3 regions of the Streptomyces sp. NPDC001532 genome follow, and region 1 is predicted to be linked to each of the others. Evidence: riboswitches for the same ligand, from Rfam matches in the RefSeq annotation. Region 1 holds a riboswitch; each other region holds the start of a gene.
What was found. Region 1 has a riboswitch for cobalamin ahead of ABT232_RS06530 (ribonucleoside-diphosphate reductase subunit alpha). Riboswitches for the same ligand answer to the same signal wherever they lie in the genome.
Positions count from the first base shown of each region.

Region 2: linked by a shared signal. The riboswitch ahead of ABT232_RS28595 (cobalamin biosynthesis protein) and the one ahead of ABT232_RS06530 (ribonucleoside-diphosphate reductase subunit alpha) in region 1 are both predicted to bind cobalamin.
Region 3: linked by a shared signal. The riboswitch ahead of ABT232_RS26695 (energy-coupling factor ABC transporter permease) and the one ahead of ABT232_RS06530 (ribonucleoside-diphosphate reductase subunit alpha) in region 1 are both predicted to bind cobalamin.

Region 1 is NZ_JBEPAL010000004.1:183,236-188,706, reverse strand. Features, by position in the region: gene ABT232_RS06530 (ribonucleoside-diphosphate reductase subunit alpha) at 1-1,373, opposite strand, end outside; cobalamin riboswitch at 1,494-1,622, opposite strand; gene ABT232_RS06525 (NACHT domain-containing protein) at 1,850-5,470, shown strand.
Region 2 is NZ_JBEPAL010000037.1:62,246-67,716, forward strand. Features, by position in the region: gene ABT232_RS28590 (nSTAND1 domain-containing NTPase) at 1-1,301, opposite strand, end outside; cobalamin riboswitch at 1,471-1,612, shown strand; gene ABT232_RS28595 (cobalamin biosynthesis protein) at 1,723-2,667, shown strand; gene ABT232_RS28600 (cobyric acid synthase) at 2,664-4,172, shown strand; gene cobN (cobaltochelatase subunit CobN) at 4,169-5,471, shown strand, end outside.
Region 3 is NZ_JBEPAL010000033.1:35,044-40,514, reverse strand. Features, by position in the region: gene ABT232_RS26705 (long-chain-fatty-acid--CoA ligase) at 1-837, opposite strand, end outside; gene ABT232_RS26700 (PucR family transcriptional regulator) at 1,045-2,259, shown strand; cobalamin riboswitch at 2,414-2,598, shown strand; gene ABT232_RS26695 (energy-coupling factor ABC transporter permease) at 2,630-3,343, shown strand; gene ABT232_RS26690 (energy-coupling factor ABC transporter substrate-binding protein) at 3,340-3,699, shown strand; gene cbiQ (cobalt ECF transporter T component CbiQ) at 3,706-4,455, shown strand; gene ABT232_RS26680 (energy-coupling factor ABC transporter ATP-binding protein) at 4,452-5,294, shown strand; gene ABT232_RS26675 (SDR family NAD(P)-dependent oxidoreductase) at 5,377-5,471, shown strand, end outside.

The DNA of each region.
Region 1 (5,471 bases):
CCGAGGTTGACGGAGCCCAGGTTGCAGACCGCCGTCTCCCCGTCGTCGGTGACCTCCAGGATCTCCGTGCAGAGGTTCGAGGAGTGGACGACGTGGCCCGGCTCGGCCGTCTGGTTCGCGGTGCGGTTGGCGGCGTCCTTGAACGTCATCCAGCCGTTGCCGGTCTGCGCCAGGGTGCGCATCATCCGCCCGTACAGATCACGGGCCGGAATGGTCTTCCTCGCCAGCCCCTTCGCCTCGGCCGCCCGGTACGCCGCGTCGAACTCCTCGCCCCACAGGTCGACCAGCTCCGGCACGTCCGACGGCGAGAACAGCGACCACTGCCCGTCCGCGTCGACCCGGCGCATGAACTCGTCCGGCACCCAGTGCGCCAGGTTCAGATTGTGCGTACGGCGGGCGTCCTCACCGGTGTTGTCCCGCAGCTCCAGGAACTCCTCGATGTCGGAGTGCCAGGTCTCCAGGTAGACCGCGGCGGCACCCTTGCGCCGGCCGCCCTGGTTCACCGCGGCCACCGAGGCGTCGAGGGTCTTCAGGAACGGCACGATGCCGTTGGAGTGGCCGTTGGTGCCGCGGATCAGCGAACCCCGCGAGCGGATCCGGCTGTACGACAGGCCGATGCCGCCGGCGTGCTTCGACAGGCGCGCGACCTGGTGGTAGCGGTCGTAGAGGGAGTCCAGCTCGTCCTTGGGGGAGTCCAGGAGGTAGCAGGACGACATCTGGGGGTGCCGGGTGCCGGAGTTGAACAGCGTGGGGGAGGACGGGAGGTAGTCGAGGCGGCTCATGAGCCCGTAGAGCGCCGCGACCTCCTCCAGCGCGTGCGCGGTGTCGTCCTCGGCGAGGCCGGCGGCGACCCGCAGCAGGAAGTACTGGGGCGTCTCCACCACCTTGCGGGTGATCGGGTGCCGCAGCAGATAGCGGCTGTGCAGGGTGCGCAGCCCGAAGTAGCCGAAGCGGTCGTCGGCGGCACGGTCGACGAGCGCGTCCAGGCGCTCGCCGTGCAGCCGCACGAACGCGGCGGTCCGGTCGGCGATCAGGCCCTCGCGGTGGCCGACGGCGACCGACTCGGTGAAGGACGTGACACCCTGCGAGGCGGCCTCGGCGGTGATGCCGATCGCCAGCAGGCGGGCGGCCAGCCGGCTGTAGGCGGGGTCCTCGGAGATGAGCCCCGCGGCCGCCTCCGTCGCCAGCTCGCGCAGCTCCGCGTCGTCCGCGTGCGCGGACCGGCCGCGCAGCGCGGCGGCGGCGACCCGGCCCGGGTCGGCGTCGGGAAGGTCGGCGGTCAGCTCGGTCAGGGTCCGCAGCAGTGCGGCACCGGGACCGTCGTCGTTCGACGGGGGCGCTGCTGAGGCCGGATCTGCGGGCGCGATGGTCACGTGGGGGCTCTCCCTCGCTCGGCACGGGGCCTTCAGTGCAGGGGGCAGCTCACGAGCGCACACGGCGTCGCGTCCACCGGCCCATTCCACGAGGCCCGGACGTCAGGCACCCGGACCGGACGGCCGGGCGCACTGTCGGCAGGTCCTCGGACTGACCCCCATACCCGCACATACGGGCATGGGTACACCGTTGCGGGACAGTTCCGGATTCACACCGGATTCCCCTGCGGCGACAGCGAGCATGAGCATACATGTTGTGCCGGGTCGCGGCGGCACCCCCAGATGTAGTGTCGGTGCGGTTTCGGAGCGTCAACTCTCCGATGAGGAGAGTGATGTCGCCCCGGCCCGCACGGCGCCCGGCCCCGGCCCGCGCGGGGCCGGGTTGCGGGGCGATCCGGGAGTGCTTCCATGGAACTAGGCGCCGGCGTGCCCGCCCCCTCCCACAGCACCCTCCCACTCCCGTGAGGAGACCGCCCATGACGAGGGTCGTCCGGCACCCCCCGGGCAAGGAACGGCCGCGCTCCGCGCCGATGGCGACGCTGGAACTCCGCCGCGGCGGCAGCCGGGTCAGACGCGGCCTCATCAGCCGCTGGCACGCCCTGACGATCGCCCTGGAAGCCCGCCGCGGCAGCGCCCGGCCCCGCAGATGGCGCCGCTGGGTCTCCTACACCAACGCGACCCGGGCCATCTGGCTGCTGGCCGCGCTGGCCGTGGTCGCCTGGTGCGCCGAAGGCATCTACATCCTGATCACCGGAGAGACGACCGGCTTCGAGTCCTGGCGCAAGAAGAACGCGGCGTTCGAGGACCTCCTGCGCTTCGTCGGCCCCGTCCTCACCGCGTCCTTCGCCGCCGCGCTCTTCCTCTTCTGGTGGTACAGCTGGACCAAGCGCCGCTACCTCGCCCGCGCTCGCGCCTGCCCCCGCAGACTGGTGCTCACCGCCGGACCGGACATCGACGAGATCGTCGGCCGCGAAGAGCTCGCCCAGGTCATCGCCGAACGGCTGCGGCAGCGCGACACCCGCCGCCCCTACCTGCTCGTCGGCGGCGTCGGCGCCGGCAAGACCGCCGTCCTGGTGCGGCTCACCGAACTCCTCGCCCGCCGGCAGGCCGTACCCGTACCGGTCCGGCTGCGCGACGCGGACGGCCAGGGCACCCTCAACTTCGAGCGGATGGCCCGGCAGCGGTTCGCCGAGGAAGCACCCCAGGGCATCCTCGCCCGCACCAAGAACGAACGCGTCTGGCAGCAGCTCCTCGCCGACGACAAGGTGGTCGTCATCGCCGACGGCCTCGACGAGGCACTGCTCGACGAGGACCTCCAGCAGAACCGCGACAACATCATCCGCCGGGCCATCGAACGCGCCAACGACGAGAAACTCCCCCTGGTCATCGCCTCCCGGCCGCACAGCCCACTGGAGAGCACCCCCGCCGCGATCGTCGAACTCGAACCCCTCAGCGAGGAGGAGGCACTGCACTTCGTCGCCGCCCGGGTGCCGGACACCGACGAACGCCGCGTCGACTGGATCGTGGAGACCGCCGAGGTCACCGAGTCCCCCATCTACCTCCAGATCGCCCGCGAACTGCACCACCACGGCCTGCTCGAACGCGACCGCCCACGCGACGACCCCTACCACCTGGATACCCGCAGCAGAGACCGCGGCACCCTGCGCCTGTGGCTGCTGGAGACCTGGGAGGCCGCCCTGTGCGAGGGCCGGCTGCGCGACGACGTGGCGCTGAACCCGCGGCAGCGACGCGAGATCCTGGAGGTCGTCTCCGCGCTGGCCTGCATCGGACTCCTCCAGGACAAACTCGAGGTCGGCTTCGGCGAACTGCTGGACCAGGACGTCCACCCCGGCCCCACCCGGCGGGCCCGCGCCCGCGCGGAACACCTGTGGAACAGCCGCCGCGCCTTCGACCGCTACGGCAGACGCGACACCGTCTGCTCCGAGTGGCACCGCCAGCGCGTCTGGGACACCCTCTGCGACCGGCTCGGCGGGGAGAGCGGCAGAAGGCTCCGCGAGGGCAACGCCGTCCAGTGCCACGCCCTGCTCTCCGACTTCGTGGCCGGCGCGGACCGGCTCGACCTCGTCGAAGGCTTCGAGAAGAAGGTCCGCTTCCCGCACAGCATCATCCAGGCCTACTTCGGCTTCCGCCTGCTCAACGAGCTGGGGGAGCAGGGCGCCGGCGAACTCGTCGACCAGGCGCTGCAACCCCCAGGACCCAGCCGGGAACTGCTCATCGCACTGGTGCTGCTGTCCCGCCGGCGGGCCGCGGAGTCGACCGTCACAGGCAGCGGCATCCGGTCCCAGCTGAAGAGGGAGATGCAGGACCGGTGGCGGCAGGCACCCCTGGGCGGGCGCTCCCTGGCCCGCCGCCTCAGCACCGCCGCCGACCACCGCACCGACGACCCCAAGGCCCTCGACCTGTACGCGGCGGCCCTGGAGGTCGAGAGCGTCGAGGAGGAGCCCACCCTGCTCAGCGGCATCGTCTCCTCGGTCCACGAACGCTGGCCCCGCATCAAGGGCGATCCGCGCACCCTCCAGGACGCCAAACTGCGGCTGCTCAAACAGCTCGGCGCGGCCCTGCGCAAGGCCTCCGACCGGATCGACACCACACCGCTGTACTGGCAGCTGTTCACGATGGGCATCGGCGAGCCCTCCTACGCGATACGCCTCGCCGCCGCGCAGGAGTTCGGCGCCGGCGGCAACTCCGCGTTCGCGGTGATCCGGGAACGGGTCGGGCTGACCAGCGACCCCATCGAGGAGTACAACGGCAAGATCGCCGACCTCAAGGCGTGGAAGCGACGCGAGTACCAGACCTGGGCCACGAGGATGAAGCAGGCCCGGACCGCGCGCGGGCACACGCGCGCCACCCGCGACCGCGTCGAGGCGCTGCTGCGGGAGCGCCGCGACCTCAACCTGCGCTACCGGGAACGACGCGTCGCCCTGTTCCGGGAGTTCGTGATGCGGGCCTGGCTGCTGCCCATGCTGCTGGGTTCCGTCGACGACGCGCATCGCGACGAGGCCCGCGAACGGTTCACCAGGTGGCTGCGCCACCTCGACCCCAAGCACACCGGCGGCACCCCCGACATGCCGCTCGCCCTGGAGGCCGCGCTGGCCCAGGGCTTCAAGTACGCCGCCAACCGGCGCAAACGGCACCCGCACACCTACCCGGGAAACCGCACCGAGCTGGTCCGGCAGGCGGAGACCGTGCTCCAGCAGTCCCGGTGCTGGTACTCGCAGCTGGTGCTGCTCCAGGCGCTGTGCCTGTGGGAATTGCCGGACAGCGTGGGCCGTCAGGAGGGGCAGGGCGACGGCGCCGCCGGGCGGCACGAGCACCGGGTGGACGGGGCGGGCGGACCGCGTCCGACGATCGGCCGGACCAGCGCCGTACAGATCGTGGAACGCTGGCTGTCGATGGCCGGCACGGTGAACCGCGTGCCCGGCCGGCCCGAGGCGAACGGGCAGGAGACCCGGCGGCTGCACCCGTTCGTCGCCGAGGCGGGCGACCTGGTGGCGCTCGCGCTGGAGACCGGGGAGCCCGAACGGTTCCTGTGGATCGACGAGAAGGGCGTCAGCGACACCATCGGCTCACGGGCCGGCAACTCCGGCGGCTACCGCAAGCACAACCTGTGGATCCCGCCCTCGGTCGGCTGGAGCACCCTCGACGCCCGCGCCCAGCGGCTCGTCGCCGATGTGCTGGTCATGCTGAACCTGGTCGAGCGGGACGGGCACCCGGACGAGGTCGAGGAACGGCTGGCCCGGGTGGAGCAGTCGGACATGCCGTTGCCGCCGTGCATCCGCACCGACCGCGAGCCGCTCCGGCCCGGACTCCAGGCCGGGACCTCGATGCCGCCGGCCCCCGGCACCGGCTGTCTGCCCGACTGCAAGTTCCAGCTCTGCCCGTACCCGCCGCGCGGCTGTGTGCCGCGCGGGGAGATCCGCGAACCGTTCTGCCGCCAGCAGCAGGCCCTGCTCCCGGGCCGCTGGCGCCGCTGCCTGCCGCGCGGCCTGCGCCGGAAGACCCCGCACTGGGTCGGGATGCGGGTGCGGGAACTGGACCGGTTCTGGGGTGAGATGGCGCGGCGGACACGGGCCTGAC
Region 2 (5,471 bases), on a different contig from region 1:
GGTCCGGGCACCGGACGGGCGCCCGCCCCGCCGGAAGCCCCCGCCGCCCCACCGGAAGTCCCCGCCGCCCCTACGGTCTCCGCCGCCTCCGCCGACGCTTCCCTCTCCGGCGCCTCCGCCGGCACCTCCGTCTCCCGCGCCTCCGCCGACACCTCCGTCTCCGGCGCTTCCGCCGACGCGTCCCTCTCCGGCGCCTCCGCCGACACCTCCGTCTCCGCCGCCTCCGCCGTCCCCGCCGCCCCTTCCGACGCCTCCGCCAATGCCCCTTCCGCCGCCTTCGGCGCCGCCGCCTCCGTCGGCGCCTCCCCCAACGCCCCCTCCCCCAACGCCCCCTGCCCATCCGGGACCTCCCCCTCCAGGACCTCCTCCGCCTCCCGCACGCCCAGCGCCCCGATCACCGCCCGGGCCACCGTCAGCGACGCCCGGGTGCCCGGCAGGGGGCGGATCTCGGAGACCGTGTGTCCGTCGGCCCGCAGGCGCGGCAGCGCGCCCGCGCGCACCAGCGAGGTCTTCCCGCTGCCGGACGGGCCGACGACCGGCACGACGAGATGCCGGTCGACCGCGTCGAGCAGCCGCCGGGTCTCCTCCTCGCGGCCGAAGAAGTGTTCGGCGTCCTCCTCGCGGAAGGCGTCGAGGCCGCGGTAGGGGCAGCGGCGCAGGCCGGGTTGAAGGTCGATCAGCGCGGCGGCCGGGATGAGGTACGAGGTCACCGCGCCGGCGCCGCGGTCGGTGGCGACCGTCATGCCGACCACCGCGCCGACCGCCTCGTCCCACACCGGCGCTCCGCTGCATCCGGGTCCGATGCGGTGGGCGCTGCCGTCGCTCTCCATGGAGACCCAGCCCTGGCCGACCTCGTCGAGCAGCCGTCCGCCGATCCAGGCGCCGTGTTCCGCGCTGGCCGGGAAGCCGAGGATGCGGAAGCGGTGGTGCCAGACGTCCTGGACGCCGGCGAGGGGGACCGGGTCGGCGGGTGCGCCTTCCGGCAGCCGCAGCAGGGCGATGTCGCCGGTCCCGTCCGTGCCCACGGCCCGCCACCCGGTCACCGACGCCTGGTACGTCACCGCGCCCGGCCGCAGCGGGAATTCCACGGTGACCGCGGTGGTGGGCGGTGTGGTCGACCGCGGATCGGTGCGCAGCGCGTCCGCGACGACGTGGGCGCAGGTGGCGATGGTGCCGGGGGCCAGCAGGAAGCCGGTGCCCACGGGCCGCCCGTCGCCGCCGCGGACCCGGACCACCGCCGCGCCGAGTCCTGCCGGGGCACGGGCGGGGGATGCCGGTACGGCCGCTTTGTCAACGCTCATACGTTTCCGCCGAGTTCCTCATGTCTCGTAATGCTTCGCACGAGGTATTGCAGGGGTCGGTGGGTGCCGCCCGCAACCGGGTCCGGGAAAGGCCACCCGCACGGGGAGTCCGCCCGGCCATGTGGGGTTCTGCACACTCCCCCCTCGCAGGTCAACGGCAGGTTGACGGCCGTTCCGGCCCCGTGGTGGACTGCCGGAGCCATGTACGGCGGCAGGAGAGGAAGCCCGGTGTGAATCCGGCGCGGTCCCGCCACTGTGACCGGGGAAGAACAGCCCCGGGAGCCAGGAACTCTCACCGTCGGTCTCGTCGAACCAGGGCGCGGACACCCTGAGTGAGGACATAACGCGATGCGCGGCTGCCGCCGTTCGAGGTCGAGGTTCAGTACCAGGGCCGTGCCCGCCCCCACGGACGGCTGAGCCCGTGCGTGCCGATCGCGTCTTCGCGTACGGCGCCGCCGCCGGCCTTCTCGGTGATCTGCTGCTCGGCGATCCACGTCGCGGGCATCCGGTCGCCGCGTTCGGCCGTGTCGCCGCCGCCGTCGAACGTGTCCTGTACCGCGACGACCGCGGCCGGGGCGCACTGCACACCGTCGTCTGCGCCGGTGGCGCCGTGGCGCTCGGTGCGGTGGCCGCGCGAGTCGTGCGCTCCTCCCCCGCCGCCTCCGTCGCGCTGACCGGTGCCGCCACCTGGGCCGTGGTCGGCGGGACCTCGCTGGCGCGGGAGGCGACCGCCATCGGCCGGGCCCTGGAGGCGGGCGATGTGGAGGCCGCCCGGGCGCGGTTGCCGCATCTGTGTGGGCGGGACCCGCAGGCGCTGGACGCCGACGGCATCGCCCGCGCGGTGGTCGAGTCGGTCGCCGAGAACACCTCCGACGCGGTGGTGGGCGCGCTGGTGTGGGGAGCCGTCGGCGGGGTGCCGGGGCTGCTCGGGTTCCGTGCTGTGAACACCCTGGACGCCATGGTCGGCCACAAGTCGCCCCGTTACCGCCGCTACGGCTGGGCCTCCGCGCGCCTCGACGACGTCGCCGGGTGGCCGGGGGCGCGGCTGACGGCCGTGCTGGCCGCCGTCGCGGGCGGCGATCCCCGGGGCGCGGTGCGGGCCTGGCGGGCCGACGCCCATCGGCATCCGAGCCCCAACGCCGGGCCCGTGGAGGCCTCGTTCGCGGGGGCGCTCGGGGTGCGGCTGGGCGGGACCCTCTCCTACGGCGGCCGGGTCGAGCACCGGCCGGTGCTCAACGGGGACGCCGGGCGGACCGTCCGGGTCACCGACATCGGGCGGGCCGTACGGCTCTCTCGTCGCGTCGGCTGGCTGGCGCTCGGTGTGTGCGCGGCCGGACGGCTCACAGGGAAGGGGCACAGCTCATGAGCGGCGGTCTCCTCGTCGCCGGCACCACCTCCGACGCCGGCAAGAGCGTCGTCACCGCCGGGATCTGCCGGTGGCTGGTGCGGCAGGGTGTGAAGGTGGCGCCCTTCAAGGCGCAGAACATGTCCCTGAACTCGTTCGTGACCCGCGAGGGCGCGGAGATCGGACGGGCCCAGGCGATGCAGGCCCAGGCGTGCCGGGTGGAGCCGACCGCGCTGATGAACCCCGTGCTGCTGAAGCCGGGCGGTGAGCAGAGCAGCCAGGTGGTGCTGCTGGGCAAGCCGGTGGGCGAGATGAGCGCGCGCGGCTATCACGGCGGACGGCAGCAGCGGCTGCTCGGCACGGTGCTGGACTGTCTGGCCGAACTGCGGGGCACGTATGACGCGGTGATCTGTGAGGGGGCGGGGAGTCCCGCCGAGATCAATCTGCGGCGGACCGACATCGTGAACATGGGGATCGCGCGGGGTGCGCGGCTGCCGGTGCTCGTCGTCGGCGACATCGACCGCGGCGGTGTCTTCGCGTCGTTCTTCGGGACCGTCGCGCTGCTGTCGCCCGAGGACCAGGAACTGGTCGCCGGGTTCCTCGTCAACAAGTTCCGCGGCGATGTGAGTCTGCTGGAACCGGGGCTGGAGATGCTGCACGGTCTGACCGGCCGGCGCTCGTTCGGCGTCCTGCCGTTCCGGCACGGCCTCGGCATCGACGAGGAGGACGGACTGAGAGTGTCGCTGCGCGGCACGGTCCGGGAGTCGAACACGGCGCCGCCGGTCGGCGAGGACGTGCTGCGGGTCGCCGTCTGCGCGGTCCCGCTGATGTCCAACTTCACCGACGTCGACGCGCTGGCCGCCGAACCCGGTGTCGTGGTGCGGTTCGTGGACCGGCCGGAGGAACTGGCCGACGCGGACCTCGTGATCGTGCCGGGCACGCGCGGGACCGTGCGGGCGCTGGAGTGGCTGCGGGAGCGGGGGCTGGCCGACGCCCTCGTCCGCCGCGCCGCCGAACAGCGGCCGGTGCTCGGCATCTGCGGCGGCTTCCAGGTGCTCGGCGAGCACATCGAGGACGACGTCGAGAGCCGGCGCGGGCACGTCGACGGGCTCGGGATCCTGCCCGTGCGGGTGCGGTTCGCCCGCGAGAAGACCCTCACCCGGCCCGTCGGGGAGGCCCTCGGGGAGCCGGTCGAGGGCTACGAGATCCATCACGGGGTCGCCGAGGTCCTGGGCGGCGAGCCCTTCCTCGACGGCTGCCGGGTCGGCCAGACCTGGGGCACCCACTGGCACGGCTCGCTGGAGTCGGACGGTTTCCGGCGGGCCTTCCTGCGCGAGGTGGCCGCCGCCGCGGGCCGCCGCTTCGTGCCGGCCGCCGGCACCTCGTTCGCCGCGCTGCGCGAGGAGCAGCTGGACCGGCTCGGCGATCTGATCGAACAGCACGCGGACACGGACGCGCTGTGGCGGCTCATCGAGTCCGGCGCGCCGCAAGGACTGCCTTTCATTCCACCGGGAGCGCCCGCATGAGCACAGTGTTGTTGTTGTCGACCGCCGACACGGACCTGCTGGCGGCCCGTGCCTCCGGCGCGCCCTACCGGATCGGCAACCCGACCCGCGTCGACGTCACGGAGGAGCTGCCGGCGCTGATCGAGGGCTGCGACATCGCCGTCGTACGGCTGCTCGGCGGCAAGCGGGCCTGGGAGGACGGGCTGGCCGCGCTGAAGGCGGCCGGGCTCCCGACGGTGCTGCTGGGCGGTGAGGCGGTGCCGGACGCGGAGCTGATGGCCGAGTCGTCGGTGCCCGCCGGTGTGGTGGCGGAGGCGCTGAAGTACCTGGTGGAGGGCGGCCCCGCCAACCTCAGCGAACTCGTGCGGTTCCTGTCCGACACCGTGCTGCTGACCGGTGAGGGCTTCGTCGAGCCGCGGAAGATGCCGGAGTACGGCGTCCACGGCTCGTACCCGGTGCGGGACGGCCGGCCGACCGTCGGCGTGCTCTTCTACCGTGCCCACGAGCTGAGCGGCAACACCGGCTTCGTGGACACGCTGTGCGAGGCGATCGAGGCGCACGGCGCCAACGCCCTGCCCGTGTACTGCGGTTCGCTGCGCGGCGCGGACGCGGGGCTGTACGAGATCCTCGCCGAGGCCGACGCGCTCGTCGCCACCGTGCTCGCGGCCGGCGGCACGCACGCCTCACAGGCCTCCGCGGGCGGCGACGAGGAGGCGTGGGACATCGGCGCGCTCGCGGACCTCGATGTGCCGGTGCTGCAAGGCCTCTGCCTCACCTCGTCGCGGGCCGCCTGGGACGAGTCCGACGCGGCCCTGTCGCCCATGGACGCGGCGATGCAGGTGGCGATCCCGGAGTTCGACGGCCGGCTGATCACCGTGCCGTTCTCCTTCAAGGAACACGGCCCGGACGACGTGCCCGTGTACGTCGCCGACCCGGAGCGGGCCGCGCGCGTCGCCGGGATCGCCGTCCGGCACGCGCGGCTGAGGCACAAGCCGAACGCCGAGAAGCGGATCGCGCTGGTCTTCACCGCCTACCCCACCAAGCACTCCCGCGTCGGCAACGCCGTCGGCCTCGACACGCCCGCGTCGGCGGTGCGCGTGCTGGACGCCCTCAGGGACGCCGGGTACGGCCTCACCGACTACCCCTCCGGCGGCGACGAGCTGATCCACCGGCTGATCGAGGCCGGCGGCCACGACGTGGAGTGGCTGACGGAGGACCAGCTGGCCGCCGCGCCCGCGCGGGTGCCGCTGGCCGACTACCGGGACTGGTTCGAGCGGCTGGACCCGGAGCTGCGCGAGGCGATGCGCGAGGCGTGGGGCG
Region 3 (5,471 bases), on a different contig from region 1:
CTCCGTCGGCAGCGCCGCCCCGCCGGACACGCACAGTCGCAGCGCCGCCGCCTCGCGGGTGGCGGACGCGGGCTGGTGCAGCAGCGCGTTGTACATGGTGGGCACGCCCTCGAAGACGGTGACCCGCAGGGTGTCGAGCAGGTCCAGCACCTCGGCCGGGTCGAAGCGCGGCACCAGGACCAGGCAGGCGCCCTGGCGGACTGCGGCGTTCATGCCGCAGGTCTGGCCGAAGGCGTGGAAGAGCGGCAGACAGCCCATCACCACGTCCTCGGGCCCCAGCGCCAGCACGCTGTCGGCCAGCACCTCGGTGTTGCGGCCGAGGTTGCGGTGGGTGAGGGCGGCGCCCTTGGGCCGGCCGGTGGTGCCGGAGGTGTAGAGGATCACGGCGAGGTCGTCGTCGCGGCGCTCCGCCGTAACCGGACCTGCGGTGTCGTCGGCCGCCGGCAGCCCCGGGCCGACCGGTGTCACGGTGGCGCCGGCGGTCTCGGCTCCCTTGGCGGCCTCCGGGGCGGCGGCCTCGGACACGAACAGGCGGCGCGCGCCGGAGTCGGCCAGGCAGTGCTCGATCTCCCGGGCCCGCAGCAGTGGGTTCATCGGCACGACGACGCCGCCGGCCCGCAGCACGCCGTAGTAGTACGCCACGAAGGCGGGCACGTTGGGCAGCATCACGCCGACCCGGTCGCCGGGCTCCAGGCCCTGCGCGAGCAGCGCGCGGGCGACCTCGGAGGCGGCGGCGTCGACCTCGGCGTAGGTGAGGACGACGCTGCCGAACCGCAGGGCGGGCCGGTCGGGATGGCGTCGTGCCGTCTCGGTCAGATTCTCCGCGATGGTCGCCATGCGTCCTCCTGTGAGCGGCCCGGGCACGTCCGTGTGCCTGCTGTGCGGGCTCCAGGGTGGCGGGCGGGCGGGCCGGCGCCCAATGGCGCGGCACACAACAACAGGGCCCGATGCGTTGTTCCCGGTGACAACCAGGGCCCGCGAGTCAACGGCCCGTGCCGGGCTCGCTTGTGCCGGTCGACAAGGGTGCTCCCGTAGCCTGGTGCCGTGCAGCGCCATCCGCCCGTCCCCGACATCGCCGCCGTGGCACAGTCGCTCCGCCCCCGGCTGGCGGAGATCGTCGAGAGCGCCACCCGCCGCATCCGCGACGAGATCGACATCTACGGCCCCGCCGGCACCGTTCCGGAGGAGGAGCTGCGGACCTCGCTGCGCCGCAACATCGCGAGCATGCTCGACCGGTTCGCGCAGGGCACCGACGCGGACCTGAGCCATCCCGGCGAGACCGGGCGGGTGCGCGCGGTGCAGGGCAGCCCGCTGCCCGACGTGCTGCGCGCCTACCGGCTGGGCTTCGCCGAGGTGTGGGCCGCCCTCACCGAGGAGGCCGCGCGCCTCGACGTGGACCCGGCGCTGATGGTGGGCGCGGCGGCGGACGCCTGGCAGCTCGCCGACGTCTACAGCGACGCCATGACCAACGCCTACCGCCGGGCCGCCGCCGAACTGGTGCGGGCCCAGGAGCGGGAGCGGTCCGCGCTGACGCAGGCGCTGCTCGGCGGCCGGATCACCGACCGGGGCACGCTGTGGGAGGTGGCGCAGACCCTGGGCCTGCCGCGGAAGGGGCCGTTCGTCGCCGTCGCCGCCGAGACCACCGCGCTCGGCCAGGAGCCGCTCGCCGACGTCGAGGCCCGGCTCGCCGCACAGGGCGTCCCGTCGGCCTGGACGCTCCGCCCGGACCTGCACATCGGGATCGTCTCGCTGATCCGCGCGGACTTCCTGGACCCGGTGATGGCCGTGCTCGGACGGCTGGCGACCGCCAGGGTCGGGGTGAGTCCGCCGTTCGCCGCGCTGGACGGCACCGGCCCGGCCCTGCGGTACGCGCGGCTGGCGCTCACCGGGCATCCGGCGGGGGCCGCCGCGGTGGTGCGCTTCCCGGACGATCCGCTCACCGTGGTGATGGCCGCCGCGCCCGGCGCGGCCGGTGATCTGGCCCGCCGGGTGATGGGCCCGGTGCTGGCCCTGGACGCCGAGGGGCGCGCGCTGCTGCTCGACACCTTCCAGTGCTGGCTCGACGAGGCCGGGGACGCCACCGCGACCGCGCGGCTGCTGCACTGCCACCCCAACACCGTCCGCTACCGGCTGCGCCGGCTGGAGGACCTCACCGGGCGGTCGCTGCGCGTCCCCGGCGAGAGCGCCGAACTCGTCGCGGCCCTGCGCGCCGTCAGATTCCTTCCCGACCCCGGGCCGGAGCGGGCCGACGGGTCCTGAGGGGCGGGATCCGCGCAGTGGGATCCGTCACGTCCGCGGGGCCCGCGCACCGGGGCTGAGCAGCCGTCATGGCCCACCGGGAGCGCGCGCCGGGGCGCTCGCGGGTGCCGCCGGGCGCCCCCGGGGTCCGCTTGTCACCACCCCGAGCCGGGCATTACTGTCACCACGCCTTGGTGAACGGGAAATCCGGTGTGATGCCGGTGCGGCCCTCGCCACTGTGATCGGGAAGTCCGGCTCCGGCCCTCGCGGGCAGCCACTGGGTTCTTCGGAACCCGGGAAGGCGGAGTTCGGGCGGTGGTACCCGTCAGCCAGGAGACCGGCCAAGGCGCGTCAACCATCCACGAGGTGCTGGAGAGGGTCTGTTCGAGCCATGCACATAGCCGAGGGTTTCCTGCCACCGGCGCACGCGATCGCCTGGAGCGTCGCGTCCGCGCCCTTCGTCGTCCACGGCGTCCGGTCACTCACCCGTGAGGTCAAGGAGCATCCCGAGAGCACCCTGCTGCTCGGCGCCTCCGGAGCCTTCACCTTCGTCCTGTCCGCCCTCAAACTGCCCTCGGTCACCGGCAGCTGCTCGCACCCCACCGGCACCGGACTGGGCGCCATCCTCTTCCGGCCGCCCGTGATGGCGGTGCTCGGCACCATCACCCTGCTCTTCCAGGCCCTGCTGCTCGCCCACGGCGGGCTCACCACGCTCGGCGCGAACGTCTTCTCCATGGCGATCGTCGGCCCCTGGGCGGGCTACGCGGTGTACCGGCTGCTGCGGCGCTTCGACGTTCCGCTGATGGTGTCCGTGTTCTGCGCCGCGTTCGTCGCCGACCTGTCCACCTACTGCGTCACCAGTGTCCAGCTGGCGCTCGCCTTCCCCGACCCGGGCAGCGGATTCCTCGGCGCGCTCGGCAAGTTCGCCGGCATCTTCGCCGTCACGCAGATCCCGCTGGCGGTGAGCGAGGGCCTGCTCACCGTGCTGGTGATGCGGCTGCTGGTGCAGTCCAGCAAGGGTGAACTGACCCGGCTCGGCGTGTTCCTCGCCGGCCGGCGGGTGCCCGGCGAGGCGGCGGACGAGACGGAGGCGGTGGCCCGATGAGCCGGAACGCGAAGATCAACGTCCTGCTGCTGCTCGTCGTCGTCGCGCTCGCCGTGCTGCCGCTGGCGCTCGGCCTCGGCGACGACAAGGAGGAGCCGTTCACCGGCGCCGACGCCCAGGCGGAGACCGCGATCACCGAGATCGACCCGGACTACGAGCCGTGGTTCTCGCCGCTGTACGAGCCGCCGTCCGGCGAGATCGAGTCGGCGCTGTTCTCCCTCCAGGCGGCGATCGGCGCGGGCGTCCTCGCCTACTACTTCGGGCTGCGGCGCGGACGCCGGCAGGGCGAACTGCGCGCCCTCGAAGGGCAGAAGGCGCCGGCCGGCGACGGCGCCGGCGGCGAGCCCGGGGCCTGAGCCCGCATGCTGCCGATCGACGCGGCGGCGCACGGCAGCCGCTGGCGCCGCCGCCACCCCGTGGACAAGGCCGTGCTCGGGCTGGGGCTGACCGTGCTCGCGATCTCGCTGCCGCCCTGGCCCGGCGCCGCGCTGGTGCTGCTCGCGGCGCTCACCGTGCTGCTGGGCCCGGCCGGTGTGCCCTGGCGCCGGCTGTGGCGGGCCTACCGGGTGCCGCTCGGGTTCTGTGTGACCGGCGCGGCCACCCTGCTCGTCCAGGTGGGCGGACCCGGCGGGTTCCTCGCCCTGGCCGACGGCGGCCCGGTGCGGGCCGGTGAGCTGCTGCTGCGCACCTCGGCGGCCTCGCTCGGGGTGCTGCTGTTCGCCTTCACCACACCGATGTCGGACCTGCTGCCCCGGCTGGTGCGGGCCGGGGTGCCCGCACCGGTCGTCGACGTCGCCCTGGTGACGTACCGGATGAGTTTCCTGCTGCTGGACTCGATGCGGCTGGTCCGGGACGCGCAGGCGGCCCGTCTCGGGCACACCACGCGGGCCGCGACCTGGCGTTCGCTGGCCGGGCTCGGCGCCACCGCGTTCGTCCGGGCCTTCGACCGGGCGACCCGGCTCCAGGCCGGGCTCGCCGGACGCGGCTACGACGGCACCCTGCGCGTCCTGGTCCCGCAGGCCCGCGTCTCCGTCCGCTTCACGGCCGCGAGCTGCGCCCTGCTGGCAGCGGTGGCCGCGCTCACCTTCGTACTGGAAAGGCCGCTGACATGAGCGAGGCCCCTGCCCTGGTCGCCCTGCGGGGCGCGTCGTTCGCGTACGAGGACGGCCCGGCCGTGCTCAGCGGCCTGGACTTCGAGATCCGCGAGGGGCGGGCGCTGGCGCTGCTGGGCCGCAACGGCAGCGGCAAGACCACGCTGATGCGCCTGCTCAGCGGCGGACTGCGCCCGCGCGAGGGCCGGCTGACGGTCGAGGGCCACCCGGTCTCCTACGACCGCAAGGGGCTGACCCGGCTGCGGACCACCGTCCAGCTCGTCGTGCAGGACCCGGACGACCAGCTGTTCGCCGCGTCCGTCGCGCAGGACGTGTCGTTCGGGCCGCTGAACCTCGGCCTGCCCGACCCGGAGGTGCGGGCGCGTGTCGAGGAGGCGCTGTCGGCGCTGGACATCGCCGCGCTGGCCGACCGCCCCACCCACCTGCTGTCGTACGGCCAGCGCAAGCGGACCGCGATCGCTGGCGCCGTCGCGATGCGGCCACGGGTGCTGATCCTCGACGAGCCGACGGCCGGACTCGACCCGGACGGCCAGGAGCGGCTGCTGGCCACCCTCGGTGAACTGCGTGGCAGCGGTACGACGGTGGTGATGGCCACCCACGACGTGGATCTCGCGCTGCGCTGGGCCGATGACGCGGCCCTGCTCACCCCGGCCGGCGTGCGCACCGGCCCGGCGCCCGAACTGCTCGCCCGGACCGACCTGCTGCGCGAGGCCGCCCTGCGCCTTCCCTGGGGCGTGGCCGCGGCCCGCCTGCTGCACACCCAGGGCCTGCTGCCGGACCCGTCCGCTGGGCCGCGCACCGCCGAGGCCCTGGCGGCGCTCGTTCCGGCCGCCGAGTGACACGGCGCCGCCCGGGCGGTGGCCGGCGGTCCGGGGGCGGGTAGCGTGCGGGCGGGGGCTTCGACGAGAGAGGTGACACCGTATGACGACGCCGGCCGCCACGGGACGGCGGGTTCTGGTGACCGGGGCCGCGCGAGGGCTCGGTCGCGCGGTGGCGCGCGCCTTCGCGGCCAACGG